Regions from separate parts of the Kitasatospora purpeofusca genome, predicted to be linked through region 1. Evidence: riboswitches for the same ligand, from Rfam matches in the RefSeq annotation. Region 1 holds a riboswitch; the other holds the start of a gene.

Region 1 (4,201 bases):
GGCCCGCAGGTCGGCCAGGTCGCAGTGCTGGGGGTGGAGCTGGGCGCCGATCCGCAGGGTGGGGCGGGTGGCGGCGGGGGTGGTGCTCATGGGGGTCTCCTGGTGGTGCGGGTGCGGGTGGGTGTCCGACGCCTGGCGGGCGTCCGACGGGGTGTCAGGAGGGTGTGGGGGTGGGGGTCAGCGGGGCTCGACGAAGACCCGGAAGACCGGCGAGCCGGAGCTCTCGGTCAACGCCTTGTCCGTGTCCGACAGTTCGTGGCGCGAGGTGACCAGCGGGGCCAGCCCGTCGGCGAGTGCTCCGCCGCGCAGCAGGGCGGCGGCGGCGCGCCAGTCGGCGGGCTCCTGGCTGTAGGAGCCGGTCACGGTGAGCTGGCGGCGGTGCACCTCGTAGCCGGGCAGGACGGCGTCGGGGGTGTCGTGGGAGCCGCCGAAGAGGACCAGCCGGGCGCCGTCGGCCGCGGCGCGGAAGCCGGCGGCGATCGCCTCGCGGGAGGCGATGGTGACGAACACCACGTCGGCCTTGGGGAGTTCGGCGATCTCCTCGGGCGTCACGGCGTGGTCGGCGCCGGCCGCCAGGGCCGCGCCGCGGCGGGCCTCGTCGGTCTCGATCACGGTGACCGAGCGGGCCTGGTGGTGCCGGGCGAGCAGCAGGTGCAGCCGGCCCATGAAGCCGCCGCCGATCACCGCGACCCGGTCGCCGGGCTGGAAGGAGCCGCGCCGGAACGAGTGCACGACGCAGGCCAGCGGCTCGCCCATGGCGGCGTGCAGCGGGTCGGCGTCGCCGACCGGCCAGGCGTGGGCGGCCGGCACCCGGACGTACTCGGCGAGCCCCGCGCCCATGCTGATGCTGCCGTCCGGCAGCAGGCTGCCCTGCGGCGATGCGCAGACGGCGCTGTTGCCGGAGCGGCAGTGGCGGCAGGTGCCGCAGCGGGTCAGCAGGTCCACGGTGACCAGATCGCCGACGGCGGGGGCGTCCTCCAGTGCGGCGGCGCGCGCACCGACCTGCTCGACGCGGCCGGAGACCTCGTGGCCGGCGGCCACGGGGTAGACGGGCATGGCGCCGGTGTAGAGCTTGGCCTCCATGGTGCACAGGCCGCAGGCGGCGATCCGGACGAGCACGTCGTCCTCGCCGATCTCGGGGCGGGGGGTCTCGCGGATCTCGACGGAGCCGGGGGAGGTCACCAGGGCTATGCGCATCGGTCGTTCCTTTCGCGGTGCTGTGGTGCTGCGGTGCTGTGTGCAGCGGTGTGGGCTGCTGCGGGTGCGGACCGCCGCGGTGCGCGCCGCCGCGGCACAGGGGTGCCGCGGTGCGGTGCCGCCGCGCTGTCGCGCTGCCGGGGCACGGGTGGTGCCCCGACGGGTCCGGACGGTCGGGTGGACCGTCGGACGGCGGGGGGTCGGCTCAGGCCGAGGGAGGGGGAGGGGGAGCGGTCCACAACGCGGCGGGCCGCCAGTGCGTCCACCGCTCGGTCCACCAGGTCTCGCCGCGGTCGATCCGGGCGGCGAGCCCGGCGGCCTCGGCGCGGACGGCGGCGGCCTGTTCGGGGGTGAAGCCGCCGGTGCGGGCGCGCTCCTCGAAGGCCTCGACGTCCTTCCAGCGGTACGGGCCGCCGTCGGCCGGGATCCAGAGGTCGAGTTCGTGGTCGAGGGTGTCGACGCCCTCGGCGGTGATCCGGTACGGGTCCTGGAAGTTGACGTACCAGCCGGAGAGCTCGTCGGTCGCGGGGTCGCGGAAGGCCCAGACCGCGTGGGCCTCGCCGGGGCGCTGCAGCTGCAGGACGCCGGGGCTGCGCCAGCGGTCGGCGACGGTGCTCCAGCCGTGCGGGCCCCAGCTGAACCCGCCCTCGCCGAAGGAGAGTCGGGTGTCGCGGGCCAGGTACAGGGCGAGCAGGTCGGGTTCGTGGGCGACGACCCGGACGGGGTAGCTCAGCCAGACCCGTCCGTCGAGGATCTCCCGGCGCAGGACGACCTGACCCGGCGTCAACAGCGCTGATTCCGGCGGTAACGGGCCGGGTCCGGCCTCGGACAGGGCTGTGCCGGGACCGGTCGCGGCAGAGCTCGTGCTCCGGCCGGATGCGTCGCCGGCGGGCACGGCGGAGCGCCTCGGACTTCTCGATGGATCGTGCATGAACGTCTTGCCCCCGTTTCGCAATGCCGCCCCCAGGAACGCGGGCGGCGAAACCCCGGCCCCCGCCGGAGTGCCGAACGCCTGCCCCTCGGACCCCTTCCCCAGTGGTTCGACGCAGGTCGAACGGGGGTCGCTACTCGTGGGTAGGCATCGGCGGTCCGGATCTTAGGCACGCTCGGAGAGCCTTGGCAATGCCCGCCGAACGGCGGGGTCGGGAGGTCCCGTCGACGGTGTGATGCAGCCCACGGCGCCACCCGTTGACCGACGTCTTGTCAAGATCGCGGCAAGTGTGCAAAGTTGACGAGCGTTGTTCAAGACGTTTGCGCACTCCGGGGTCGGTGAAATTCCGAACCGGCGGTTACAGTCCGCGACCCGTCCGCCGCCAGCGGCCGGTTGACCAGGTGAAATTCCTGGACCGACGGTTAAAGTCCGGAAGGGAGGCAGTGCGCGGCGAGCAGGTTTTTCCGACGGCCAGGGGGATTCCCTTTCGGCCGGTCGGTCGCGGGCCGATTCCGCCGGAATGCGGTCGAAGGCCGTCCCTGCACGCCCATGCTCCAGCAGCCCCGGAAGTCCGCGCCCCGAGCGCGAGGAGAGTTCCGATGGGCCACACCACGGGCACGACCACCGCCGACGCGACTCCGTACGCGGTCGGCGACACCGAGCAGCCGTTCGACTCCGTCGAGTACGCGGTCGCGCAGATCGCGGCCGGCCGGGCGGTCGTCGTCGTCGACGACGAGAGCCGGGAGAACGAGGGCGACCTCCTCTTCGCCGCCGAGCTCGCCACCACCGAACTGGTCGCCTTCGCCATGACCGAATGCCGCGGACTGCTCTGCGCCCCGATGACCGGCGCCGACCTCGACCGGCTGGAACTGGACCAGATGGTCCGCCACAACACCGAGCTCCACCGCACCGCCTTCACCGTCTCGGTCGACGCCGCGGCCGGTATCAGCACCGGCATCTCGGCGGCCGACCGGGCGCTCACCCTGCGCCTGCTGGCCGAGCCGGGCACCCGCCCGCCCGAGCTGGTGCGCCCGGGCCACGTCTTCCCGCTGCGGGCCGTCGACGGCGGTGCGCCGGCGCGCCCCGGTCACACCGAGGCCGGGGTGGACCTGTGCCGGCTGGCCGGGTTGCGTCCGGTGGCGGCGATCTGCGAGATCGCGATGGCCGACGGCTCGATGGCCCGGCTGCCGGAGCTGCGCGGGTTCGCGCGCCGGCACGGTCTGGCGCTGATCTCCATCGCCGACCTGGTCGAGTACCTGCGCACCTCGGCCGCCGCGACCCGGCCGGCGGTCGCGGCGGTCGTCGGCTGATCCGGCCGGGAAACCGGCCGCAGAAGGGGGCGGTTCCGCCCGGAATTCCATTTCCGGGGCGGCGCCGGGATTCGCCCTGCCCGCAGGAGTTCGGCAACGGCTCCGGTTAACCCACTGTTTTCCCGGAATTGACAGTTCCGCAATCCTGCTCCAATAATCGATTCACGGATGCACGCCGACGGGGAGAGGCCTGGTATGTCCGACACCAGCACCACCGAAAAACTCAGAAGTATTTGGGAAGAAGTCCTCGGTACACCGGTCGACGACCTGGACGCCGATTTCTTCGACCTCGGCGGGGATTCCCTGCTGGCCCTCGCGATTTCCACCCGGGCCATCGAGTCCGGTCTGGAGATGCCCCGGTCGGCGGTGCTGCGCCGCAGCACCCTCCGGCAGCTCGCCGAGGCCGTCGAGGACCCCCGACTCTTCGATCGCGCCTGAGCGGTGGCGATCGTCGTCGTCTACGACCGGGGCTCGGCCTCGCCGCGCGAGGTGATCGCCCTGGGCCGAACGGCTCCGGTGCTGGTCGCGCTGGCCGACTCCGACCACGCCCGGCAGGTCGGCCCGCTGTTCGAGGAGAACTGCGCGGGCGTCGTCGCGCTGGCCGAGGGTGACGGGGCGGCTGTCGCCCGGCTGCGCGAGCAGGGGGCCGAGGGCATCCTGACGTTCAGCGAACGGATGCTCGCCGACACCGCCCGGCTCGCCGGACTGCTCGGCCTGCCGTTCAACACCCCTGAAACCGTGCGGGTGTTGACCGACAAGGCGG
Region 2 (4,201 bases), 310 kb from region 1:
GCTCGCCGGCCGGGATCTCCACCGGCTCGCGGCCCTTGACCTTGAGGCCGTGCTCGGTGAGCGCGGTGAGCTTGTCCGGGTTGTTGGTCAGCAGCGTGAGCGAGCGGACGCCGAGGTCGCCGAGCATCTGGGCGCCGATGCTGTAGTCCCGGGCGTCCGCGGGCAGGCCCAGGTCGAGGTTGGCGTCGACGGTGTCCCGGCCGCGCTCCTGGAGCTCGTAGGCGCGCAGCTTGTGCGCCAGGCCGATGCCCCGGCCCTCGTGGCCGCGCAGGTAGAGCACCACGCCCCGGCCGGTCTCGGCGACCCGGCGCAGCGAGGACTGGAGCTGGGGGCCGCAGTCGCAGCGCAGCGAGCCGAGCACGTCGCCGGTCAGGCACTCGGAGTGGACCCGGACCAGGACGTCCTCGCCGTCGGGGAGCCGGCCGTCCTCGGCCAGGCCGCCGGCGACCAGCGCGATGTGCTCGACACCGTCGAGGGTGCCCCGGTAGCCGACGGCGGTGAACTCGCCGTACGCGGTCGGCAGGGAGGTGACGGCGGCCCGGTCGACGTGCAGCTCGGTGCGGCGGCGGTAGGCGATGAGGTCCTCGATCGAGATGATCGCCAGGTTGTGCTCGCGGGCGAAGGCCACCAGTTCGGGCAGCCGGGCCATGGTGCCGTCGTCGTTGACCACCTCGGCGATCGCGCCGGCCGGCGGCAGGCCCGCCAGCCGGGCCAGGTCGACCGCGGCCTCGGTGTGGCCGGGGCGGACCAGCACGCCGCCCTCGACGGCGCGCAGCGGGAAGACGTGCCCCGGGCGGGCGAGGTCGCCGGGGCCGGTGCCGGGCGAGGCGAGCAGGCGCACGGTGCGGGCCCGGTCGGCGGCCGAGATGCCGGTGTCGACGCCGTCCCTGGCGTCGACCGAGACGGCGTAGGCGGTGCCCTTGCGGTCCTCGTTGACCTGGGTCATCGGCGGGAGCTTGAGCCGGTCCAGCTCGGCGCCGGTCATCGGGGCGCAGATCACGCCGGAGCTGTAGCGGACGGTGAAGGCCATCAGCTCGGGGGTGGCGGCGGAGGCGGCGAAGACGATGTCGCCCTCGTTCTCGCGGTCCTCGTCGTCGACGACGATCACGGCGCGGCCGAGCGCGATGTCGGCGACGGCCCGCTCGACCGGGTCGAGGACGAACTCGCCGACGGGGTCCCCGGCCGGGGTCGCGGTGGGGTTCTCTGCCGGACGCGTGGTGGGGTTCTCGGTCATGCGGAGGCTCCCTGGAGGGCGGGGTCGGTCACGGGGTGTGCGGTGCGGCCGCGGAGCCACCAGGCGCGCAGGCCGAGCAGGACCAGGACGAAGTACACGGAGTAGGCGAAGCCGGAGAAGACCAGGCCGTTGTTGAAGGCGAGCGGCACGCCGACCAGGTCGACGGCGATCCAGGCGAACCAGAACTCGACCCAGCCGCGGGCCTGGGCGACCATCGCGGCCAGCGTGCCGACGAAGATGTAGGCGTCCGGCCAGGCGTCCCAGGACAGTTGCGGGACGGCGGTGAAGAGCGTGCCGACCGCCAGGGTGCCGAGCGCGGTGCCGCCGATCAGCACGGCGCGCTCGCGGCCGGTGGCGAAGCGCACGGCGACGTCGCCCTCGCCCCGCGCGCCGCGCTGCCACCTGGTCCAGCCCCACACGGCGGCCACGACCACCACGATCTGCTTGCCGACGCCGCCGCTGAGGTGGGCGCTCCAGTAGGCGCCGACCAGGACCAGGCCGGAGAGCAGTTGGACCGGCCAGGTCAGCCGGGACCGCTGCCAGCCGAGGGCGAGCGCGGCGAGGCCGAGCAGGTTGCCGATGATGTCGGAGCGGTAGACGTCCTGGCCGAGCAGGTGGACGGTGCCGTTGAGCCAGTTCACCGTTCCTCCCCCGGAGTGCCGTCCGTCGCGGGCAGGGGCGGGAGGGTGCGGGCCTCCAGCAGCCGTTCGACGTACTTGGCGAGGACATCGACCTCCAGGTTGACGCTCTCGCCGACGGCCCTGGTGCCGAGGGTGGTCAGCGCGAGGGTGGCCGGGATGAGGCTGACGGTGAAGCTGTCGCGGGCGGCCTCGACCACGGTGAGGCTGACGCCGTCGACGGTGATCGAGCCCTTCTCGACCAGGTAGCGCGAGACGGAGTCGGGCAGCGAGAACCGCAGTACCTCCCAGCGGAGTTCGCCGGCCGCGTCGCGCTCCCCGGGTTCGCGGCCCAACAGCCGCCCGGTGGCGTCGACATGACCCTGCACCAGATGTCCGCCGAGCCGGGCGCCGAGCGCCATGGCGCGCTCCAGGTTGACCCGTCCGCCGGGCTTCAACTCGCCCAGGCTGGAACGGCGGAGGGTCTCGGCCATCACATCGGCGCTGAACTCGCCGGTACCGGCAGCGAGTTGCTCGGGGGTGTCGACGACGGTCAGGCAGACGCCGTTGACCGCGATGGAGTCGCCGTGCCGCGCGCCCTCGCAGACCACCGGGCCGCGCAGACGGATCCGCGAGGATTCGCCGATCTCCTCGATCGACACGACCTCGCCGAGCTCTTCGATGATGCCGGTGAACACCCGGGTTCTCCTCGCGCTTGGGGCGCGGACTCCGGGGTGTGGCACGGGAGAAGGACGCGGACAGATGTGGGCGCGGGGGTACGCGGACCGCCGGACGGCAACGGGACCCGTCGCCGGGCTGCCGCCGAACCGGGCGCCGGAACGAGGGGGAACCCCGTCCGTCGCCGCACACCGCCTCCCGAGGTCCACCGGGGGACCGCGGGCCCTGCTCACTCGTCCGCCGCGCACGCCTCCCATCCGGACTTTAACCGTCGGTCCAGGAATTTCACCTGGTCAACCGTCCGCTGGCTGCGGACGGGTCGCGGACTGTAACCGCCGGTTCGGATTTTCACCGACCCCGGAGTGCGCTGAACGTCACTGCTGATTCTGCCGTCATTCTGCCATGATCCGCGCGGAGCCCGGGAGAGGTGTCCACTGTGGTCTCTTTCACTCGGTGCCGGGGAATGGACGGCGCGGGGCCGCCGATCGGGGAATGCGATGCCTTTCCGAAGGTGCCCGAAGGTGTCCGAGGGCGTCCGGTGGCGGCCCGGGGTGCGTCGGGCGCAGGCTGGTGGTACCGGGGCGGTGGCACGCGCCGTCGCGGGCGACCGCAGGAGGTGCGGGAGCTATGGCCAAGTTCATGGACGTCCACCACGGGATGGCCGGCATCACCGAGGAGCAGTTGCGGATGGCGCACCAGGCGGACCTGGCGATCCAGGCCGAGGAGGGCGTGACCTTCGAGCAGGCCTGGGCCGATCCGGAGTCGGGCCACGTCTACTGCCTGTCCGAGGCACCGTCGAAGGAGGCCGTGCAGCGGATCCACGAACGCACCGGGCATCCGGCGGCCGAGGTGCACCCGGTCCCGCTGAACGTCTGATCGTCCCGGGGCCGGGCGGCGGGCGCCCGACGGATCAGGGCGCGGCGACCGGCGTGAAGTGGCTGACCTCCGGCGGGTGGGCCAGGTACCGCAGTTCGCCCTCCGACCAGACCGGCCGGATCCGCCACATCGGCCCCGCGTAGCCGAGCAGCGCCGCCTCGTCGCGCCAGCGGCTGACCACGAGCACCCGGTGCCCGTCCTCGGTGACGGAGCGCAACAGCTCGCCGCCGAGGCAGCCGTCGGTGCGCCCGAGTTGTGGGAGGACCTTGCTGATCAGTACCTCGCAGAACTCCTCGATGTGCCCGGCCATGACCTGCCCGGCCCAGATTCTGATGATCACGGCGACCACCTGCTCCGAAAGCGTCCTGGCCCCATTATCGACGCGAAAACGCTGGTGGCGAGGGGTTCGGGCGGGATTTCCCGACGGCGGACGGCCGCTCCGGCCCGGGCTCGGTTACGTTGATCGGTATGACCAGCACACCGGAGTCCGTTGTTCCGTCAACAGCCGGGCCGGATCGGCCCTCCGGCCTGTTCGAGGCGCTCGCCGCCACCGCCGTGCGTGACGCGGCCGGGCTGCGGGAGGTCTACGAGCAGCCCGGGGACCACGCGCGCCGCAAGCAGGTGGACCGCATCCACGAGGTCGCCCGGCAGTTGATCGCCTGCTCCTCGCTGGTCCTCCTGGCCAGCACGGACGCCGAGGGGCGCTGCGACGTGTCCCCGCGCGGCGGCCCGGCCGGACTCGTGTCGGTGCTCGACGAGTTCACCCTGGCGATCCCCGACGCGACCGGCAACAAGC

The links. Region 1 has a riboswitch for FMN ahead of ribB (3,4-dihydroxy-2-butanone-4-phosphate synthase). Riboswitches for the same ligand answer to the same signal wherever they lie in the genome.
Region 2: another riboswitch for FMN. It lies ahead of OG715_RS08550 (riboflavin synthase); the one in region 1 lies ahead of ribB (3,4-dihydroxy-2-butanone-4-phosphate synthase).

Annotation. Positions count from the first base shown of each region.
Region 1 covers NZ_CP108561.1:2,289,373-2,293,573, reverse strand. The annotation lists gene OG715_RS09790 (LLM class F420-dependent oxidoreductase) at 1-90, opposite strand, end outside; gene OG715_RS09785 (zinc-dependent alcohol dehydrogenase) at 178-1,197, opposite strand; gene OG715_RS09780 (DUF402 domain-containing protein) at 1,403-1,984, opposite strand; FMN riboswitch at 2,449-2,579, shown strand; partial or broken gene ribB (3,4-dihydroxy-2-butanone-4-phosphate synthase) at 2,728-3,411, shown strand; gene OG715_RS09770 (acyl carrier protein) at 3,634-3,876, shown strand; gene OG715_RS09765 (ATP-grasp domain-containing protein) at 3,880-4,201, shown strand, end outside.
Region 2 covers NZ_CP108561.1:1,980,268-1,984,468, forward strand. The annotation lists gene OG715_RS08540 (bifunctional 3,4-dihydroxy-2-butanone-4-phosphate synthase/GTP cyclohydrolase II) at 1-1,234, opposite strand, end outside; gene OG715_RS08545 (nicotinamide mononucleotide transporter family protein) at 1,231-1,875, opposite strand; gene OG715_RS08550 (riboflavin synthase) at 1,872-2,549, opposite strand; FMN riboswitch at 2,771-2,898, opposite strand; gene OG715_RS08555 (SCO4226 family nickel-binding protein) at 3,157-3,405, shown strand; gene OG715_RS08560 (antibiotic biosynthesis monooxygenase family protein) at 3,440-3,745, opposite strand; gene OG715_RS08565 (MSMEG_1061 family FMN-dependent PPOX-type flavoprotein) at 3,874-4,201, shown strand, end outside.